3 regions of the Paenibacillus sp. FSL H8-0048 genome follow, and region 2 is predicted to be linked to each of the others. Evidence: predicted binding sites of a transcription regulator. Region 2 holds the regulator's gene; each other region holds the start of a gene.
The links. The regulator NrdR, encoded in region 2, represses ribonucleotide reductase genes. The targets are predictions, from matches to a motif close to AACACNATATATNGTGTT.
Positions count from the first base shown of each region.

Region 1: a site for NrdR is predicted at 5,294-5,311, ahead of NSU18_RS08065 (adenosylcobalamin-dependent ribonucleoside-diphosphate reductase). Genes of this name have one in related genera too.
Region 3: a site for NrdR is predicted at 3,726-3,743, ahead of nrdI (class Ib ribonucleoside-diphosphate reductase assembly flavoprotein NrdI). Genes of this name have one in related genera too.

Region 1 covers NZ_JBBODF010000001.1:1,848,916-1,856,219, forward strand. Annotated here, with positions in the region: gene NSU18_RS08055 (electron transfer flavoprotein subunit alpha) at 1-1,013, opposite strand, end outside; gene NSU18_RS08060 (electron transfer flavoprotein subunit beta/FixA family protein) at 1,026-1,802, opposite strand; gene NSU18_RS08065 (adenosylcobalamin-dependent ribonucleoside-diphosphate reductase) at 2,495-5,155, opposite strand; gene NSU18_RS08070 (DEAD/DEAH box helicase) at 5,581-7,304, shown strand, end outside.
Region 2 covers NZ_JBBODF010000001.1:2,175,454-2,182,757, reverse strand. Annotated here, with positions in the region: gene polA (DNA polymerase I) at 1-1,986, shown strand, start outside; gene mutM (DNA-formamidopyrimidine glycosylase) at 2,038-2,880, shown strand; gene ytaF (sporulation membrane protein YtaF) at 3,078-3,779, shown strand; gene coaE (dephospho-CoA kinase) at 3,789-4,385, shown strand; gene NSU18_RS09480 (lytic transglycosylase domain-containing protein) at 4,385-4,948, shown strand; gene NSU18_RS09475 (alpha/beta-type small acid-soluble spore protein) at 5,056-5,274, opposite strand; gene nrdR (transcriptional regulator NrdR) at 5,440-5,916, shown strand; tRNA gene NSU18_RS09465 (tRNA-Lys) at 6,202-6,274, opposite strand; tRNA gene NSU18_RS09460 (tRNA-Ala) at 6,281-6,355, opposite strand; gene NSU18_RS09455 (recombinase family protein) at 6,477-7,304, shown strand, end outside.
Region 3 covers NZ_JBBODF010000001.1:6,383,433-6,390,736, forward strand. Annotated here, with positions in the region: gene nrdF (class 1b ribonucleoside-diphosphate reductase subunit beta) at 211-1,170, opposite strand; gene nrdE (class 1b ribonucleoside-diphosphate reductase subunit alpha) at 1,207-3,291, opposite strand; gene nrdI (class Ib ribonucleoside-diphosphate reductase assembly flavoprotein NrdI) at 3,278-3,637, opposite strand; gene NSU18_RS27715 (RNA polymerase sigma factor) at 4,227-4,763, shown strand; gene NSU18_RS27720 (hypothetical protein) at 4,760-5,911, shown strand; gene NSU18_RS27725 (LacI family DNA-binding transcriptional regulator) at 6,046-7,062, shown strand.

The DNA of each region.
Region 1 (7,304 bases), 330 kb from region 2:
ACACGTGGTTTAACCACTTTACCGGACTGTCCAATCTGATGCGATACATCCAGCCAGCCGGCTTCGACAACAGCCCGGGTCGCCCCGACCTTGGCGCCAAGCGCTTCCGCCAGCGACAGAATTATCGGGAGATTCTCAGCCTTGCCGATCCCGCGGCCTACGGCCACAATAACATCCGAGTCTGTAAAGTCGCTTAACCAACGCTCAATCTTCCGAACCTCCAATACTTCATAGAACGACTGAGAAGTAGATATATGACCAGACCAATTCTTCAGTTGTCCGCAGAAGCCTTCGATCTGCTCCGCTGGCTCAAAAGCACCTTCTTTCAAAGTCGCCATTTGCGGTCTGTGCTGTGGCATATGAATACTCGCCATTACCGAACCGCCAAATGCTGTTCTCGTTGCCACCAGCGTACCCTGCACGCTATCGAGATGAACATCAATACAATCGGCACACAATCCGGTATGCAGTCTTGCCGCAACGCCGGCCATGATGGAACGCGCATGCCTTAGTCCTCCTGCCAAGACAATTTCAGGCTTCATAATCCCTAACAATTCAGCAATCCATTGAATGCGAAGATCCTCGGCGTAATAGCCAATACCTTGCTGTTCCACGAACCATAGCTCGTCCACACCATACCGGGCGAACTCGCTGGCAAGCTCATGTGTATGCTCACCGATAAGAATGGCATAGATTTTCAGATCACTTTGCGCCTGCAGCCGCCTCGCAGCTCCAATGACTTGAAGAGCGGATAAGGATAGTTTGTCATCACGGGATTCGAGATACAGGCAGATGCCTTTACATTCTTGCCCTGAGCTTGTCTGCATCCCAGCATCTTGTTCGTCCTGCTCATTGAAGATTGCTTCCATGGGACATGTATCCTTACAGACACCACATTGAAAGCATACAGATTCGTCTATAATCACCCTTCCATCGCTGACAGTAACAGCCTCAAACAAACAGACTGCCTTACACTTCAAACAATAGCTGCACTTGGACTGTATAATCTTCATATGAAATCCCCATCACAATTGCAGTACATGAGATACAACCTCCATAAATTCACTTGGATTACACTCATCAAAAAATTTCGTGGAATTTACTCGCTGGTGATTTTTTTCACAATTAACGGTATGAAGCACTTGGGTTGGCGAGCCTGACTTACCCACATTAGCAGAATTCAGCGGCAGATCTTCAGCTGACCATATCGTTATTTCTGCCCGGGCAGCTGCTATTCTTCCCCGGATAGATGGTATTCGTGGAGTATTGCAGCTTTTTCTTACAGCTAACAATGCAGGAGTGGGCAGCTTAACAACCAGCCTGGACTCTTCGTCTGCTTTTTCAATAAGGACCGATTGGGGATGAAGGGCGTTAATTTTCTCTACTCCGATGATATGCGGAATGCCAAGAAGCTCGGCAATGCCAGGTCCTACCTGCCCCGTCTCCCCGTCAACGGATTGTTCTCCTGTAATAACGATTCCGAAACTGCCCAGCTTCTGTATGCCCGCTGCAAGAATGCAGGAGGTTGCATAGGTGTCAGAGCCGGCAAACTGTGGTGAAGATAATAATACCGCTTCATCTGCGCCCATCCCCAGCAGTTCTCTTAATTGCTCCTCACATTTCCGGGGTCCCATGGACAGGCAAGTAATGTGTCCGCCATATTGTTCCTTCAGACGAAGTGCTTCCTCTAATGCATTTAAGTCATTGGGATTGTTGAGAAGGTGATAAGCCTCCCTGTCAAACTCACTATCTGCACTCGCATGAATATCCGGTACCTGTTTGATGCATACGACGATTTTCATCTAGCCCTCCTCATACTCAAGTTTTGTCTTATGTATAAGCACAAATGATAGATTAACAAATTAAGTAAACTTTGTATCATCAATCCTATCATTAATAAAATTCAAAATCTGTCATTAAATGTCGATTGAAAAATTTTCACTTTTTTATCACAAAACATCCCTCACTATATTGTTGATCATGCTGAAAGTACAAGGTGTATGATTAATTTTGCAGGTATTTAGCAGAGGATGAAGTTGGTTTTTGGTTACGTTGAAGACAGCCACATCATAGTTTATTCTATCGTCATCAATCATACCCGGGCTTCCATCTAACTGCTAGGTGGACCTATTGGAGTCAAATTAACATCTACGGTAACTGCGTTGTTCATGCGACTGTTAAGGAGAGGGAGATTCACTTATCAGGTCGTTTAATAAGTTAGCGAGCGGCGCCTCCGTCTCCGCCACTACTGCTCTTTCCTTGAATAATCCAATGTCTTTGACTCACCTCGAGACCTCCATTTCCGGTAAGATAATCTATTCCGATTTACATGAATCCCGCCAATAAGAGAGAATCTTAAAATCATTGTACGCCTTAAACTTAAGCTTAAAGCAACAGCTTTTTGGAAGCGGTTGATGTTCTTTGGAACGTCAAACAGCCCCCACCTTGTTATTAAGATGAGGGCCAGTATTAGTTACAATCTTCTATCCTCGGCTCAACCGCACCGGCTATACCCGCAATTCCCGCAAGTCTTACACCCCTCAATATTAATCAGCGAGGCGCTGCCGCAGGAGGGGCAGAGATCCCGCGAAGCAGTAGCGTGGCTGTGCGCGTCATGACCGCCGTGGTTATCGTTGGTGGCTGCCGCAGGAACGGTAGATTTCAGCTCAGCGCTCAGCGCCTCATTGAAATCAAGCTCCAGCGTAGCCGCGATAGGTGCTGGGATATGGTCGTCATCGGCATTGTTCAGCACATGGGTCTCCAGGGCCTTGGCTACCGCATCAGCGATGGACTCGACGCGGTTCGCGCCGAAGCCGATAGCGCCAGAGCCGCCGATGCCCTTGAGGTGCTTGATCAGCAGGCCGACCTTCTCGCCGTGGTCGCCGTAGCGCAGGAACAGCGAGCAGACGCGGCCCAGGGCTTCCGCCATGGCGAAGACATCAGAGCCAGCCTTGCCCACGTTCAGGAAGATTTCGGCCGGGATGCCATCAAGGTCATTGATCGTGATATACGCCATGCCGAACGGCGTGTTGATCTTATAGGTCGCTCCGCGCAGCACCTGCGGGCGCTTCTTGTATTGCTTGTCCACTCCGCTGGCCGCCGGCTGTAGACCCGGAGCAGCTTCCATAGTCATTGGCTTTACGGCCACAGTAGCCGGAGCTGCCGATTCGACTTCTTTTTCCACTGTTTCAACTTCTGCCCCAGCATCCTTCTTGTCTTCCTTCTTCGCCGTTTCCAGTACCTGCACATCACGGCTACCATCGCGGTAGATGGTCACGCCTTTACAGCCCAGATCGAAGGCCATCTCATACAGTTCGGCGGTCTCTTCCACCGTGAAGTCGGACGGGCAGTTCGCGGTCTTGGAGATCGAGCTGTCCACCCAGCGTTGGATGGCGGCCTGTGCACGGATATGATCCTTGGCGGACAGGTCCATCGAAGTGACGAAGTATTCCGGCAGCTCCTCTCCCGGATGGGCTTCCAGCCATTCCTGGGCGATCGGCACGAACTGCTCGTCATAGCCGAGACGGCTCTGGCGGAAATATTTGAAGGCGAAATACGGCTCGATGCCTGTAGATGTTCCGACCATAGTTCCAGTGCTGCCTGTAGGAGCCTGGGTAATAACAGTCACGTTGCGCATGCCATGCTTGCGGATCGATTCGCCAACCTCCGGATAGACCTCAGTAATATTCCGCATGAAGCCGCTCTGCAGATATTTGTCGGTGTCAAACGCCTGGAACGAGCCCTTCTCTCCTGCAATCTCAGCCGAAGCCAAATAGGCCTCGCGGGCCATGAAGCCGTAGAGCTTGTCCAGGAACTCCAGCGATTCGGGGCTTCCGTAGCGGATATTCAGCTTAATCATCAGCTCAGCCAGTCCCATGGTGCCGAGGCCTACGCGGCGTTCGAGCTTCTGGTTCGCTTCATTTTCCGGGAAATGATACGGCGTCTTATCGATAACATTGTCCAGGAAGCGGACGGAATACCGGGTTGTTCTCGCCAGATCTGCCCAGTCCACATCATGGTTTTCGGCATCGTAGAACTTGGAAAGATTGACGGCAGACAGGTTGCACACGCCCCAGCCGGGCAGGCCCTGTTCACCGCAAGGATTGGTACATATGATCGGATTGAAATACCAGCTATTAGACATCTGATTATAATACTCCATGAAAACAACGCCCGGCTCTGCCGATTTCCAGGCCGATTCGATAATCGTCTGCCAGATATCGCGCGCTTTGACGGTACGGTAAGGAATGACGCGGCGGTTGTCGGCCTTCCATTTATCGAGATCGCCGTCCCACAGGGTGTCGTAATCCGGGTCAGTCGTGTCGGGGAAGACAAGCTCCCAGTCCAGATCCTCCTTCACGGCCTTCATGAAGCTGTTGCTCACGCATACAGACAGGTTGGCGTTCGTCACCTGGCCCATCGTCTGCTTCACAGTAATGAAGTCCAGCACATCCGGGTGCCAGTCGTTAATCATCAGCATCAGCGCGCCGCGGCGGCTGCCGCCCTGTTCAATCAGTCCGGTAGTGTAGCTGAAGAGGCCGCCCCAGGACACAGAGCCGCTGGAGGAACCGTTCACCCCACGGACAATAGCGCGGCGCGGACGCAGCGAGGACAGATTGATGCCAACCCCGCCGCCGCGGGCCATAATCTCGGTCATCTCGGAGAGGGTCTCCATGATGCCGCCACGGCTGTCTTTTGGAGAGGGAATGACATAGCAGTTGAATAACGTAAGCTCTTCGCTTGCTCCGGCGCCAGCCGCAATCCGCCCCCCGGGAACCAGCTTCCAGTCATCCAGAATGGAGCGGAAACGGCTTGTCCACTCCTCCTGAAGCTCGGGCGTCTTCTCTACTGAGGCCATCGCAGCCGCAAGACGGTCCCACATCTCCTCCGGTGTCTTCTCAATGTTCAGCGTCAGCTTCTCGACATCCGACTGCACCAGCTCGCCGCTGCGGGTTCGGACCGTAACGATCCGGCCTGTGCGCTCCACAATTTCACCGACCTCCTTGGTCGGGAACTTCGGATCATCCTTGGTCAGGACCAGCACCACATCGCCTACCTTGGCATTATTGCTGTCCGCGTCCTTCCAGGCGTAACGGTCCAGGAATATTTTCTCGCTCAGACCCTCTAGACGCTTGTTGTGTTCCACTGTACTCAATACCAAAACCTCCCGGGAATGTAATAGTTCATGCTTCCGGCGGCAAGGCAGCCGCAGCCTGCTTGTCCGGCGAAAGCTCCTTTTGTCAATAACAAACTGCCGGATTAAATCCGCATACCCGCTAAATTTCATGCTTTTGTAACAATATATGGTGTGCGTTAACTTTTAAACTATACCACATGTTGTGGATAGAGGTCTTTTTTGAAAAAGCAGCCCCAGGCAGGAATAACGGAAAATTGGGAAAAGAAAGGCTCATTTCCTCCCTCTTTCTCGCTTTTTTGCAGGGCACCGGAACTGAAAGCTTTCAAGGCGGATTACAGCGTTCCTCTGTGAATTCCATGCGCCTCTGGTTATGAAATCTCTCTGAAACGAGCATACTACTGCTACGCATTTCGATATGAAACTGCGACGGAGGAGGCTGCAACATGACGCAATTATTCCGCAATTCCTTGCCCCAAGAGAAGGTAACTTCTGCGCCGCTGCTGCCTGTTCCTCTATCTTTTGAGCGTAACTGGCTGCATGATCTGGAATCGAGACTCGATAAAGGCGGGCCGTGGGGCGACTGGCGCTTATCCCGCCTTGCTGTGCAGGGAGAGCAGTCGGGGCTGGTGACCAGCTTCGATGAGCTGCAGTGTATGAAGCATCTGTCCGGGCTGTCTCCCCTTCCCCATCAGCTGGATACGGCGCACAAGGTGCTGTTCGAGATGTCGGGAAGGGCGATTCTGGCCGATGAAGTCGGACTTGGCAAGACCATCGAAGCGGGGCTTGTGCTGAAGGAGTATCTGGTACGCGGGCTGGTGAGCAAAGTTCTGATTCTGGTGCCGGCCTCGCTTGTCCTGCAATGGGTGCGGGAGCTGAATACGAAGTTCGGAATCTCTGCCGTAGCGCAAAAGAAAGCCTATTCCTGGGGCAATGACATTGTCGTCGCCTCGATGGATACAGCCAAGCGTGACCCGCATAAGGAAATGCTGCTGAGCCAGGAGTATGACATGCTGATTATCGACGAAGCCCATAAGCTGAAGAACAAGAAATCGACCAATTATCAGTTCGTACAGCAGCTCCGCAAAAAATATTGCCTGCTGCTCACCGCCACCCCCGTGCAGAACGATCTCGGCGAGCTGTTCAATCTGATTACGCTGCTCAAGCCGGGTCAGCTCGGGAATCAGGGCGATTTTGCTGCCAATTTTGTGGTGGATAAGCGTCAGCCCAAGAATGAGGTTCAGCTCCGGGGCGAGCTGTCCAAGGTCATGATCCGCAACCGCCGGGGCGAAGGCCCGGTGAATTTCACCAAGCGCAAGGTGCGCAATATCCCCCTCACCCTCTCCGCAGAGGAGAAGGCGCTGTATGATGGCGTGACCGCTTTTGTCAAAGAACAGTATCAGGAGGCAGGCGGTAATCTCAGCAGTATGCTCTCCCTGGTCACGCTTCAGCGCGAGGTGTGCAGCAGCCGGGATGCGGTGTTCGTTACGCTGGTGAATCTGATCAAGAAGCTGCCTGCCGATTCGCCGAAGCGTGAGCGGATGATGGGGCTGCTCCAGACGATCCGTACGGTCAAGACGAATACCAAGGCGGAGAAGACGATGGAGTTAATCCGCGATATGAACGAGAAGGTGATCGTCTTCACGGAATACCGGGCCACGCAGGAGTATCTGCTTCAGTATTTCCGTGATCATGGACTGCAATGTGTAACGTACTCGGGCGGGATGAACCGCGGCAAAAAAGACTGGATGATGGACCTCTTCCGCGGACGCGCCCAGGTGATGATTGCCACCGAAGCCGGCGGCGAAGGGATCAACCTGCAGTTCTGCCACCATATGATCAATTTCGATCTGCCGTGGAACCCGATGCGGGTCGAGCAGCGGATCGGCCGGGTCCACCGGCTCGGTCAGGAGAATGATGTGGTCATCTATAACCTCTCCACCGAAGGGACGATTGAAGAGCATATCCTCCACCTGCTGCATGAGAAAATCAACATGTTCGAGATGGTCATCGGCGGGCTGGATGTCATTCTGGAGCGCTTCGAGCAGAAGGGCTCGCTTGAGAAAAGCCTGTACAAAATCGTGCTCGAAGCGGGCAGCGACGAGGAGCTGCGCAGCGGGCTGGATACGATCGGCGATTCGCTCAGTGAACTGACCCACGCGGGGCTGGA
Region 2 (7,304 bases):
GAGCATGCGGACAGCGCCATTATGAGCAAAAAATTGGCGACGATCTACCGTGAGGTTCCGCTTGAACATACCTGGGAGGATATGGTGTTCAGCGGTATTGCTGCCGATACGGCGGGCCCTGCCCTGGCAAAGCTGGAGTTCAAGTCCCTGCTGGAGCGGCTGTCGCTCAGCGCCTATTCGCATGGGGCGGACGGCAGTCTGTCCAGCCCCGCAGCAGTGGAAGCGGCTGAGCTGACGATTACCCTCGTTGACGAAGCCGGAATAGAGCAGCTGATTCAGGCACTGCCGGGCATCTCCGCCCTGCATGTGGAATCTAACGGGGAGAACCCGCACCGTGCTGAAGTGATCGGCCTCGGGCTGTCTTCGCCGGAGCAGCATTATTTTGTGCCTTTTGCCCTGCTGAAAAGTCCGGCGGCAGCACCTCTGCGGGACTGGCTCGGTGATGAGCAGGCGCCGAAGAGCGGGTATGATCTGCACCGGGCCGATCTGGCTCTGCATTGGCAGGGAATTGCTTTTGCCGGAGCCGCTAACGATGTTCAGCTGGCCGCTTACCTGCTGGACCCGACGGAAGCGAGCCAGAATCTGAATGACCTGACAACGAAATACGGCCTGCCCCGCTTGTCGCCGGATGAGGATGTTTTCGGCAAAGGGGCCAAATATAGAATTCCTGAGCTTGCAATTCTCGGTGAGCATGTCGCCCGCAAGAGTGCGACTGTGCTTGGCATTGTGCAGAAGCAGCAGGAGGAGCTGGACAAGACGGACATGACCGGTCTGTTCCAGGACCTGGAGATGCCGCTGTCACGGATTCTCGCTGATATGGAGAAGCAGGGCATTGCTGTGAATAAGGATGATCTCATTCAGCTCGGCAAGGAATTCGAAGCCCAAATCTCCCGGCTGGTCACTGAGATTTACGCCGCCTGCGGAACCGAATTCAATCTGAATTCTCCGAAGCAGCTGGGCGAGGTTCTGTTCGTGAAGCTCGGTCTGCCGGTTGTGAAGAAGACGAAGACCGGATATTCGACCGATGCCGAGGTACTGGAAAAGCTTGCGCCTTATCATGACGCCGTGCGCCTGATTCTGCAATACCGCACCCTGGCCAAGCTGCAATCTACGTATGTCGAAGGTTTAATGAAGGAAATTTCGCCGGAGACGGGCAAGGTGCATACCTTCTACCGGCAAACGATTGCTGCTACGGGCCGGCTCAGCAGCCAGTTCCCGAACCTGCAGAATATTCCAATCCGGCTCGAAGAGGGCCGCAAGCTCCGTAAGGTATTCGTGCCCTCCGAGCCGGGCTGGTCGATTCTGGCAGCGGATTACTCGCAGATCGAGCTGCGTGTGCTGGCACATATCTCGGGCGATGAGCGGATGAAGGAAGCTTTTGTCGAGGATATGGATATTCATACCAAGACCGCGATGGACGTATTCGGCGTCCCTGCGGAGAGTGTGGACAGTAATATGCGCCGGTCCGCCAAAGCGGTTAACTTCGGGATTGTGTACGGCATCAGCGATTACGGCCTGTCGCAGAACCTGAACATTCCCCGTAAGGAGGCAGCCCGGTTCATTGAACAGTATTTCGAGGTGTTCCAAGGTGTGCGCCGTTATATGGATGATATTGTGGTCGAGGCCCGTAAGCAGGGGTATGTGACTACGCTGCTGGAACGCCGCCGTTATCTGCCGGAGATTAATGCGAAGAACTTCAATCTGCGTTCCTTTGCAGAACGTACGGCGATGAATACGCCGATTCAGGGAACCGCTGCGGATATTATCAAGCTGGCCATGGTTCATATGGACAAGGCACTGCATGAGCGCGGCCTGAAGAGCCGGATGCTGCTCCAGGTACACGATGAACTGGTATTCGAGGTGCCGGAGGAGGAGCTGGAGCAGATGAAGCAGCTGCTGCCCGAGGTGATGGCCGGAGCGCTGCAGCTGTCAGTTCCGCTGAAGGCAGAGGTAAGTTATGGAAGCAACTGGTACGAAGCGAAATAGGCTCCCCGTACATGGAAGATATCCGGTATAATGGAGTGGAGGTGAGCCATGATGCCGGAATTGCCGGAAGTCGAAACAGTCAGAAGAACACTTAATGAGTTAATTACAGGCAAGCAGATAGAGCATGTCACCGTCCGGCTGCCGCGGATTATTCAGCGCCCGGATGATATTCAGGCCTTTGCCCATATGCTGGCAGGCCATAGTGTGGTTACAGTTGAACGCAGAGGCAAGTTCCTGCGTTTCGTATTTGACGGGCTGGTGATGGTCTCCCATCTGCGGATGGAGGGCCGTTACGGCGTCTACCGTGAGGGCGAGCTGCTGGACAAGCATACGCATGTTATTTTCCATTTCACAGACGGGACAGAGCTGCGTTATACGGATGTGCGCCAATTCGGGACGATGCATCTGTTCCAGCCGGGAGAGGATCTGCAGCTGAAGCCGCTGAACAAGCTGGGGCAGGAGCCGCTGGATGCCGATTTCACGCTGGAACGGTTCAAAGAGATTGTCGCGAAGCGGAGCACCAAGATCAAGCCGCTGCTGCTCAATCAGGAATATATAGTAGGTATCGGCAATATTTATGTAGATGAGTCTCTGCATCGTGCAGGAATCCACCCGGAGGAGACCGCGAAGTCCCTCACCGAGGATCAGCTGGCCAGGCTGCACCATGCTATTGTCGCAACACTGACAGAGGCTGTGAATGCCGGAGGCTCCTCCGTGAAGTCGTATGTCAACGGCCAGGGGGAGAGCGGAAGCTATCAGGATCAGCACAAGATCTATGGACGTAAGGATCAGCCGTGTGCCACCTGCGGTACGCTGATTGAGAAGAGCGTAGTCGGCGGACGGGGAACGCATTATTGTCCCACCTGCCAGCCCGTACCTGTACTGATTCTGTAATTTTTATTTAGAGTCATCTGCATTTACCGCCCTTTTCCGGGCCAGTTACACCTGAGTTATAACCGTTCTGTATAAAGGCAGGCACTTACTGCCCGTCCCGCCCATATAATGTGTGAAGATTGCTGATTATGGCGAAACGGAGCTCCGGCTTGGATGCTTAATCCACCGGCTCCGGTTCTTCACGGGAGGGATTGCGGGTGCTGAGCCCATTGTTGTCTTTGCTGTTGCTTGCGTTTGCGCTTAGTCTGGATGGATTTGGTGTAGGCATTACATATGGACTGCGTAAAATGAAAATTCCCCTGCTCTCCATTATCATTATTTCGCTCTGTTCAGGGGTCGTCATTTATGGTTCTATGCAAGTGGGCGTGCTGCTGGCCAATGTAGTCTCTCCGAATGCCGCTTCCAGTGTCGGAGCGGTTATTCTCGTCTTGATGGGCTGCTGGTCCCTGTTCCAGATGCTGACGCAGAAGGAGAAGGAGCAGGGAGAGACAGTGCCTGGACAGGAGACCATACTGGAGACGGCTGCTTCCGTACAAAGTGCCGAGACAGTGCTGAAGCCGGCAGTATTCTCGCTGGAGCTGCGCCATCTGGGCGTGGTGATACAGATTCTCCGGACGCCGTCTTCCGCCGATATGGATGCTTCAGGGAGTATTTCCTCCATGGAAGCCATGATTCTGGGGATCGCGTTGTCACTGGATGCCTTTGGGGCCGGCCTTGGTGCGGCACTGCTCGGATTCAGTCCGTGGTCCACCTCGCTGATGATCGCTGTATTCAGCGGAACCTTTTTGCTGATGGGAATGAAGACGGGACTGAGATTATCCGGCAGCTACTGGATGAAGCATGCGGCTGCGCTGCCCGCGATATTATTAATTGTAATGGGTATAATGAAGTTATTATGAGGTGAGTACATGATTATAGGCTTAACCGGAGGCATAGCTTCGGGAAAAAGCACCGTGTCTGCGCTGTTTGTCCGCAAGGGAGCTGCACTGGTGGATGCCGATGTCATCGCCAGAGAGGTGATGCTCCCCGGACATCCGGTGCTGGCGGCAGCGGTGGAGGCTTTTGGAGACCGCATCCTGCTGCCTGACGGTTCGCTGGACCGGGCGGGTCTTGGTGAGATTGTCTTCCGGGACCCGGAGGCGCTCAAGACACTGAATAACCTGACCCATCCGGCAATCCGCAGGGAGATCAAGGACAGAATGTATGCGCTTGAGCAGGAGAATCCGCAGCGGCTGGTCATTGTCGACATTCCGCTGCTCTACGAATCAGAGCTGGATTCCTTATTTGAGCAGATTATTGTGGTCTATGTCCCAAGGAGGGTGCAGTTAGCCCGCCTCATGGAGCGGAGCGGAATGAAGCTGGAGCAGGCTGAGGACCGGCTGAGGTCGCAGATGGATATTGAACTTAAGCGCAGGAAAGCAACATTTGTGATCGACAATAGCGGTGATCTGCAGTCTGCCGAGCTTCAGGTTGCCCGGTTGTGGGACAGGCTGGGCCTGATATGATGAAGTGGTTACGTAAAAAAAGAGTCCTGCTGCTGCTGTTCATCGGCTTCACCGCGATTCTGTTTCTAGGCTCCAACTGGATGTCATGGTTTTATCCTATTCATTATAAAGCAGAGATCCGCCAGCACAGCCGGACGTATGAGATGGACCCGTTTCTGGTGGCATCCATCATCCGGGTGGAGACCAATTATAAGACCGGCCGTGAATCCAAAAAAGGCGCGCTGGGACTCATGCAGCTGATGCCGGATACCGCCAAGTGGGCGCTCGAAAAGGCCAAGCTTCCTGAGGTATCGCTGGAACGGCTGAAGGAAGAGCCCTCGTCCAACATTGAACTGGGCACCTGGTATTTGTCTACGCTCTCTAAGCAGTTTGACGGCAACCGTATAGCAGTTATCGCCGCCTACAATGCCGGACCCGGCAAGGTGCAGAGCTGGCTGGATGAAGGGCAGTGGGACGGAACAGAAGCCTCTGTGAAGGATATTCCGTTCGGTGAGACCCGTCATTACGTGCAACGCGTGATTTATTATTATGATCAATACACTGAGCTCTACAGTGAGTTCTAGGTGCTTGTTACTTCTGTTGCTCTTATGTAAAAAGAAGCATCAAACGGCCGGAGGCCGTTCGATACTTCTTAGGCAAGCTTATGTCGTGTTTAGCAGGTTATTTGTACTTATTTGTACTGACCTGCCAATTGCTGTTCAGCCAGGGTTACAAGACGTTTAGTGATGTAACCACCGATCGAACCGTTTTCGTAAGAAGTTTTATTGCCTTGGTATCCGTCTGGGGAGAGGGTGATACCTAGTTCCTGGGCAACTTCATATTTCAGTTGTTCCAAGGCACCGCGTGAGTTTGGAGCTACCAGGTTATTGGAGTTGTTATTTTGGCTCATTGCTGTTCACCTCCTATCGGTTGGTAACTGTATTATGTGCCGGACATGTCAGATTCATAACAACAAATAAACGGTGTTTTCTGGAAATTAAATGATGCCCGAATAGCCCTTGTGTATCAAGGGACCGGGCCAATCCATTCTAATGATGAGGAAGTGAAGAAGCTTATGAAATGTCCTTACTGCGACCACACCAATACCAAAGTCCTGGACTCGCGCCCGGCCAATGAGAATAAGTCCATCCGCCGCAGGCGGGAATGCGAGCTGTGCAGCCGCCGTTTCACCACCTTCGAGATGATTGAAGAGACCCCCCTGATTGTGATCAAAAAAGGCGGCAGCCGTGAAGAGTTCAGCCGTGACAAAATCCTTCGCGGCCTGATCCGTGCCTGCGAGAAGCGTCCGGTTCCTGTAGAGCGTCTGGAGGTCATCGTATCCGAGGTGGAGAAAAGCCTGCGCGGCATCGCCCTCGCCGAGATCGAGAGCCGCCAGATCGGCGAGCTGGTCATGGAGCAGCTCTACCCTGTTGACGAGGTAGCCTACGTCCGCTTCGCATCCGTGTACCGCCAGTTCAAGGACATTAACATGTTCATGAAGGAACTGAAGGGATTGCTGTCCAAGAACACGGAGGAGCTGGAGGGGCTGTAAGGGGTTTGGGGAATGAAGGGGTTGGTCTTGGGTTAAAGGGCCAGTTTCCGGGTGGGCTGCTATGGGGTGTACGGGACAGCCACACAAATGAACTAGGTACTTATTGGTGAATGAACCGATGGGTGCCTTATTTGTTGTGTTGTATAGGAAATTATACTGTCAGTCTGTATGCGAAAAACCGAACACATTTGAAATGATTGTGTTGAATTGCTTATGAACGTATAGGATTGAGGGGCTTTAATTTGAACAAAAAAAAGACCCTGGTCAGGGTCTTTAAAAATGTGATGGACTCTCAGGGGCTCGAACCCTGGACAAATAGATTAAGAGTCTACTGCTCTACCAACTGAGCTAAGAGTCCATGGAATGGTGGAGAATAGGGGATTCGAACCCCTGACCTCTTCGCTGCCAGCGAAGCGTTCTCCCACTGAACTAATTCCCCATTCGTTTTTCTCACAAGAAATAATATATCATAAATATATTTCTCAGTCAACATTATTTACAAAAAGAATAATAAGGATTAAAATATGGTAGTATATATGACTGATGGGAGGTCTTTCGATATGGGGGATAAGAGGCGGGTCGCAGCATTTTACAGAGTATCAACAAAGGGGCAGCTTGAAGGAAATGATATTCCTATGCAACGTAGGGCTTGTCAAGAGTTTATTAATAGTAAGGGTTGGATGTTGGTAAAAGAGTATACGGAGAAAGGCGTTTCTGGATATAAGACAGCGAATGAGGACAGAGATGAAATTCAACGTGCTAGATATGATGCAGAAAATAGTCACTTTGATGTATTGCTTTGTTTCATGTTCGACAGATTAGGAAGAAGGACATATGAAACTCCTCTGTTATTAAAATGGTTCAACTCAATGGGAATTGAAGTCTGGTCAGTAAAAGAAGGTCAACAAGAATTTACAGACGAAGGGCATGACATAACAAACTTCCTTAGATTCTGGCAATCGAATAACGAATCTCAAAAAACTTCGATGCGCGTTGATGAAAAACATACACAAATGGCCGAAGATGGTGCATTTAGAGGTGGCACTGCCCCATTCGGATACCGGTTAACACCTTCAGGAATTAAAAATAAGAAAGGCAAAGAGCTGATGAAGCTGGAAATAAATGAAGAACAAGCTACCATCGTCAAACAGATGTTCAATATGGTGATAAAAGAGGGTTTTGGAAGTAATCGAATTGCTAAGTTTCTTAATGAAAATACAATCCCCACTTCTACCGGAGGTAAATGGAACACTGCTGCTGTGAACTTTATTCTTAGAAATCCTGTGTATAAAGGGTATCCGGCCTATGGAAAAAGAAAATCGGTTGAAGGGATTTTTGAGACTAAAGGTAAAGCAGAATGGACGATGCCCGAAAAACAACAACTTCAA
Region 3 (7,304 bases), 4.2 Mb from region 2:
GATTGAACTTGTTAATAACTAATACAGGGTGAGTGGTGGAAGGGAATTTTGGAACTGTAGGAGCGGTAGCGTCCGCCTTTAGGTTTGGATTTCTACCGCAGACAGCGGTTTAAAATCAGGAAATCCAAACCTAACAGCGGCCGGAAGTCCAAAACTTCTCTGGAGCCACGACTATCCCGAAATCGGAATGTACAAGTTCAATCTACCCACTCAAAACTGAAAATCCTCATCCCGCAAAGGCTCTACATTCATCGCCCGCACATACCCGTTCCCCTTCTTCGAGAAGAAGTCATGCTGCTTCGTATGGGTGCTGATTCCGTTCTGCACAATCGGGTTGATCTCTTCCTCATCGAACAGCGGATCATGGCCGAGGTTCATCATCGCCTTGTTGGCATTGTAGCGCAGGAAGGTCTTCACTTCCTCCACCAGGCCAATCGGGGCGTAGATCTGCTCGGTGTATTGCTCCTCGTTCGCGTGGAGCAGACGCAGCAGGCCGACCAGGGTCTCATAGACATCGCTCTGGTCTTCTTCGGACAGCTCCTCGAAGATTTCCTGGGCCAGCACGCCGACATAGACGCCGTGGATGCTCTCATCGCGCAGGATCAGGTCGATGATTTCGCCGCTGCAGGTCATTTTGCCCTGTCCGGCCAGATAGAGCGGGTAGAAGAAGCCGCTGTAGAACAGGTAGCTCTCCAGCAGGACCGAGGCGGACATCGCCAGGTAGAGGTCTTTCTTCGTCTCAATCTTTTGATAATACTCCGAGATCGTCTCCGCCTTGAACTGCAGGAACGTATTGTCCTCCACCCAGCGGAAAATCCCGTCAATCTCCTCCGTCGAAGCCAGTGTGGTGAAAATGCTGCTGTACGACTTCGCATGAATCTGCTCCATCATGCCCATGAAGCCGAGGACCGCCTTGCGCTGCAAGCCGTCCACATGCTCCATAATCTGCGGCATCCCTACGCCGCCCTGAATCGTATCCAGCAGGGTCAATCCGCCCAGCACCTTCATATAAGAGTCCTTCTCGGTCTCGCTTAGCGTGAGCCAGGACATTTTGTCATCGGATAGTGGTATTTCGTCATCGGTCCAGAACTGCATAATATTCTGGTTCCAGAACATCAGCGAGAAATCGTCGTCGGGACGGTTCCAGTTCACGGCTTGAATTGCGCTCATAATCGTATATTCTCCCTTTCTGTACCTGTGCCCCTCTTAGATGGAGCAGGCCAGGCATTCCTCGACAGACAATTTGTTGGTCCGGGTATAGTACAGGGATTTCAGCCCTTTGTGCGCCGCATACAGGTAAGAACGGGCCAGCTCACGGGTGGTGACATCACTGTTCACATGCAGGACTGTTGAAATACCCTGGTCGATATGAGGCTGAATCTCCGCGATCAGATCAATGACCTTGAACTGGTCCATCTGGTAGGCGGATTTATAATAGAACACATTGTCCGGACGCAGGTAAGGCATCGGATAGTAGGTGGTCGAGTTGGCATACGTGCGGGTCTCGATCTGCTCTACAATCGGCATGACACTGGAGGTAGCATTCTGGATGTACGAGATGCTCGCAGTCGGCGCAATTGCCAGACGGTAGGCATGGTACAGGCCGTGCTTCATCACCTTGTCACGCAGCTCTTTCCAATCCTCTGTAGTAGGAATGGTGATGCCCTCGAACAGCTCCTGCGCTTTTGCCGTAACCGGACGGTAGTCTGTAGTCAGATAACGGTCGAAATACACGCCGCTGGCGTAGTCGGACTGCTCGAATCCATAGAACGTTTCGCCGGTCTCAGCGGCAATCTCCATGCTTTTCTCAATGGAATGGAAGTTCATCGTCATGAAGAAGGTGCGTGCGAAATCACGGGCCTGCTCACTCTCATAAGCGACTTTATTCTTGGCAAAATAACCATGCAGGTTCATTACGCCCAGACCCACGGAGTGCATTTCCTTGTTCGCCTTAGCCACGCCTGGAGCGTTGGAGACAGTTGTCATATCGCTGACAGCCGTCAGTGCGAGCATGCCCTCATGTACGGATTCACGGATCTTACCGTGCTCCATCACGTTCACGATGTTGAGGGAAGCCAGGTTGCAGCTGATATCGCGGCGGATCTCGTCCTGCTGTCCGTAGTCGTTAATCTCCGAAGTCTCCTGCAATTGGAAAATCTCCGTGCACAGGTTCGACATCTTGATCTGGCCCACACCCCGCAGGGCATGAGCAGCATTGGCGTTGCTCTTGTTCATAATATATGGATAGCCCGATTCAAGCTGAATCATGGCGATCTTGGTCAGCATGTCGCGTGCGCTCATGGCGATTCTTTTCTTCACACGCGGATCGGCAAGCAGGGTATCATACATGACATCCAGGTCCATGTCATCCAGATGCGTACCATACGCCTGGTAGACCGTGTAAGGAGCGAACACATGCAGCGGCTGATTATCCTGCGCCAGCTTATAGAAGCGGTTAGGCACGATCAGGCCGATAGACAACGTCTTCAGGCGTGTCCGTTCGTCGGCGTTAATCTTCTTGCTGTCCAGGAACTCCAGTACATCCCAGCCAAAAATATTATAATAAGCCGCACCCGAACCCTTACGCTGGCCCATCTGGTCCGCATAGGAGAAGCCGTCTTCCATGAGCTTCAGGACAGGCATGATGCCTTTGGCCGCATCCTCGACACCCTTAATCGTCTCGCCGCGCGAGCGCAGCTTGGACAGATTGACGGCAACGCCGCCCCCGATTTTTGACAGCTGCATGCAGGTATTCAGCACATAGTTGATCGAATTGAGCGAGTCATCCATTTCCAGCAGGAAGCAGGAGACCATCTCGCCGCGGCGGCTTTTGCCGGCATTGAGGAAGGTTGGTGTCGCCGGCTGCAGGCGCTGTTCCATCATCGAGCGCGCGAGAGTACAGGCAGTTTCCACGTTGCCCCGTCCCAGATGCAGAGCCACTACCGCTACGCGGTCCGGATAATGCTCCAGGTACTGCTTACGGTCATTGGTTTTGACGGCATAGTCGGTATAGAACTTGGAAGCCGCCATATAGGAAGGGAAGCGGAAATTATATTCATGGGCGATCCGGTAGACATCCTCCATCTCAGCAGCGGAGTAGCGGTCGTACAGGTCCTCGTAGTAGTCATTTGCAATCATATAATCAATCTTGGCTTTCGTATCTGTGAAGGTCAGGCTGCGCCGCTCCACATCCTGCATGAACTCGGCTACTGCCTCCTGGTCCTTATCCAATTGGAAAAAGCCGCTTTCGTCTCTCTTCATCAACATGTTGTTCAATTCAATATGCCGCAACCCGGTCCACCTCCTGTTTTATGCGCTGTACGTCCCCGAAGGTTCCAGACAATTCAAACTTGCCGACCACCGGTACGTTGTAACGCTGTGCAATCAGATCTGCGCTGTGCGCGTATAGCTCACCCCAGTTTTTGTTGCCGCTTGCGGCGATGCCCTTCAGCCTGGAATGGTTTCGTTCAAGGAATGTTGACACCTTCTCTGGAATCTGTCCAAATCCGGTAGTGTATGTAACAAGCACGTAAGGCTCGTCGATCGTCATATGCTCTTCGATTTGAACCGCCGGAAGCTTCAATTTATTAATGAATCTTCTAACGTTGCCGGTCTTGGAATCGTAAGCAATCAACATGGCTCCTAACCTCCTATAACATGTAGCCCATTCTACTTGACAAATGAAGAATAGCGGTTTTACTAGATTTATGGGCTTAGCTCTTATATACACTATATTTAGTAATGCTTAATCATTTTATATACCATATATTGAAAAGTCAAGCGGTGAACAAGCCCTCACAGCCGCCCAAAATGCCTCTCTAAATCGCCAATCCCACGCCCCGCCTGCATTCTATTCTCTTATAATTAATTAGTATTTTTTTTAAGCATTTTGCTGCGTTGAGGAATGGCTCGAACGGGGCATTTGGAGAAGGGGAAGCGGCTATAAAATTTGAAAGCGCTCTGCCGTCGGCGGATGGAGTTTTGATGGCACTTCTTACATTAGACGCTGCTCCAATTTTTTGGGGGATCAGATCTGTTGTATTTTGTACACTTGATTTCAGCTAACAGGGGCTAATTGAGCAGATTCTCGAAATTCTAATGCAGGAACTGCAATCAGTACATTCAGCAAACAATAATTGATGGCGAGGGCGGCGTGCCCCAAGATTTTCAATAACAGGGAACCATATCGGTCGGCAGGAGTCTTATTAGGTGAGAGGGGAGAGAACATGCAGAGTAAAGAACTAACGTATAGCATGACCTGTGCCTCATCGGTATCGCTGCGTGAGATGATGGAGACCTACGGGCAGGATGTATGGAATTATGCTTTTTTCTTAACCCGCAGCCGGGAGCAGGCGAATGATATCAGCCAGGAGGTATTCCTCAAGGCCTACAAGAGCATCGGCAAGTACCGGGGACAGTCCACTCTGAAAACCTGGCTGCTCACCATTACCCGCAACACCGCGTTCAGCTTAAGGAAGAGCAGCTTCTGGCGGAGGTTCGTTCCGCTGGGCAGCCATCAGGATAAGGGGGGTGCCTTGTCCGCAGAACAAGAGGCTATCGGCAATCAGTATGCGAACCGCATCTGGGAGATCATCATGGAGCTGCCGGACAAGTACCGGGAGGTGCTGGTGCTGGATATTCAGCAGGATCTGTCAGTCGCTGAGCTGTCCGCGCTGCTTGGAATCGCGCAGGGGACGGTCAAATCCAGGCTCGGACGGGCCAGAATGAAAGTGAGAGCAGCGATGAAGGAGGAAGACCAGTGAAGACAAGACAAGAGCATGAGCAAGTGAAGGTGATGAGCGGGGAGAAGGACTGGTATAAGCAAGCCGGACGGAGTCCGCTTGTAGAACCGGGATTCACGCCACAGCTTATGGCGCGGATTGAAGAGGCTGCCCATGAATCCTCTAATCGTACAAGCCGCCGCCGCTTCAGCCGTATGGCTGCCTTCGGCGGACTGGCAGCCATCCTGCTGCTTGGCGCGCTGGTCTGGCCATTTGGCCCAGGGGCCGGGCTTGATCCGGCAGGGAGGCTCGCAGCGGTCTTTAAGCCTGACTCGGGAGCGGCTGTGGTGCAGCCGGCGGTGTCACCTTCGGCTACTCAGAACGCTGCTTCACCAGCATCGCCGCAAGCTTACAACCCGCCGGTTGGTTCTGCAGAGTTCGAGCTTGGCGGAAGGAAGTATTACATGCCCTTATCGTTGGACAGAGATAAGACCCGTGCGCGTGCCGTTGAGACCAACGCCGGGATTGTCTGGTCGCCCCCGCCTCCGATGGTCAATTACAGCAAGCCCAAGTACACCCATCCTACGGAACCTTACACATTGTATCTGTCACCAAAAGGCCAGTCCGAGCTATCTGAAGCTACGGCTAAACGGATCTACACCTTACCGCTGTATGCAGGCGGTTCGCAGCGTTATTATGAGCTTACGGGGATCTGTGATGGAGGGGACTATATAGTGCTGGGTATCGGGACGATCACCTTGGGGAAAGGGATAGGAATGACACCTGAAAAGTTAACCGTTTTGAATTTAAAATCAGCCGCAGCAGGTGAAACAATAACCCCGCAGGAACTGTTAGATTTAAGCAGCTTAGGTGACAAATATTCCTTGTACAGATCCTTTATTGCTATTGATAAATATAATAGCGAGATGCTGCTTGTATATTACAGTGATGATAAAAAGAATGGTTATGACATTCATGGCAATCTGTACGATATTGCTACTGGAGCGGTACAGAATATAAACAGCAAAATTGGCATGGATGTTCAAGGCCAGCAGCAGACGGCAATTTATGAAGTAAACGGGAAGAAGCGGAAAGCGGATGTCGTTTTGCTCCTCGGTCAGCAGTGGTATTATGATTGGTTTTATCAGGAGCACGGACAGCAGATTGATCCTGCCAAGACAGGGAAGTGACGGGGCTCCTAATTATTTTACGTGGATCTTATAGATAATTTACTAAAAAAAAGCTATACTTTTTGATAATCTCTCTAAGTAAACTTGGTTAATGTTTACTTCTGGAGTGGATATCGAAGAGTGGAGCGGGATCAATGAAGAAGCTGACTATTGAGGATGTGGCCCAGAAAGCGGGTGTATCGAAAAGCACAGTCTCGCAGTTTTTGAATAAACGGTTCAAGTATATGAGTGAGGCGACCAAAAACCGTATTGCGGAGGTTATCGATGAGCTGAACTACCAGCCTAACGGGCTTGCCCGCAGCCTTAAGCAGAACCGCACGCATATGGTTGGCATTATTGTGGCCAATATAGATTATTCGCTGTCCATTCAGTGCATCCGGGCGATTGAGAATGAGCTGCAGCGTCACGGCATCCAGGTGATTATCTGCAACTCGGATGAGAATGCGGACAAGGAGAATACCTATGTGGAGACGCTGGTTGCCCGTCAGGTGGATGGCCTGATTATTTTCCCGGCGGGAGATCAGCCTGCGCCTTACACAAGGTTAATTGAAGCAGAATATCCGCTGGTCTTCATGGACCGGCTGGTTGACGGCATTACGACCCAGAGCCTGCTGCTGGATAATGAAATGGCGGTAAAGACTGCTATCCGGGAACTGACCGGCCACGGCCATGAAGCGATTGCTATTCTATCCCTGCCGCTTGGCGTACATGCGATTACCCCGCGTAAAGAGCGAATGAGCGGGTACAAAAAAGCGATGGAGGAAGCAGGTCTGCCGCTGCTAGATTCGTATATGCGCAGTGTGTCGCGCGAAGATATCGCTTCCGCACTGGACGAGCTGCTGCAGCTGCCCCAGCCGCCGACAGCGCTGCTTGCCGCCAATGATCTGGTGCTGGGCGAGGTCCTTAAATATGCGAACCGTAAGGCCATCTCCATCCCCGGCCAATTGTCAGTGATCGGCATTGACGATGCGGAATTCGCCCGGATCTATAATCCCGATATTACAACGATCCGCCAGCCCGCCTACGAGATGGGGATGCAGGCAGCGAAGATCATGCTCTCCTTGATCAACGACACGGACGGCGCGATCCCCATCACCTACAGATTCCCGCCTTCCTTGCAGCAGGGCGATTCAGTGCAGCCTCCCGCTTAGCCGGAATAGCAACAGGCGGTATGAACGTCCCCGTAAGGCTTTATTTTGCCCGGATGCCGCGAACCTTTTCGGGCCTCCGAAAAGACCGGAAAACCGCTAAAAACCTTGATTTAAGGATTTTAGCGGTTTTTTAATTGATTAGGAAATCGTGATTTTCGTTCGATGCGGTGGAGGCGTGTGAGCTGGATATGGTCGAAAAACCGACCACAATGGGGATGCCGCAGTCATTTTGTTGTTTCCCC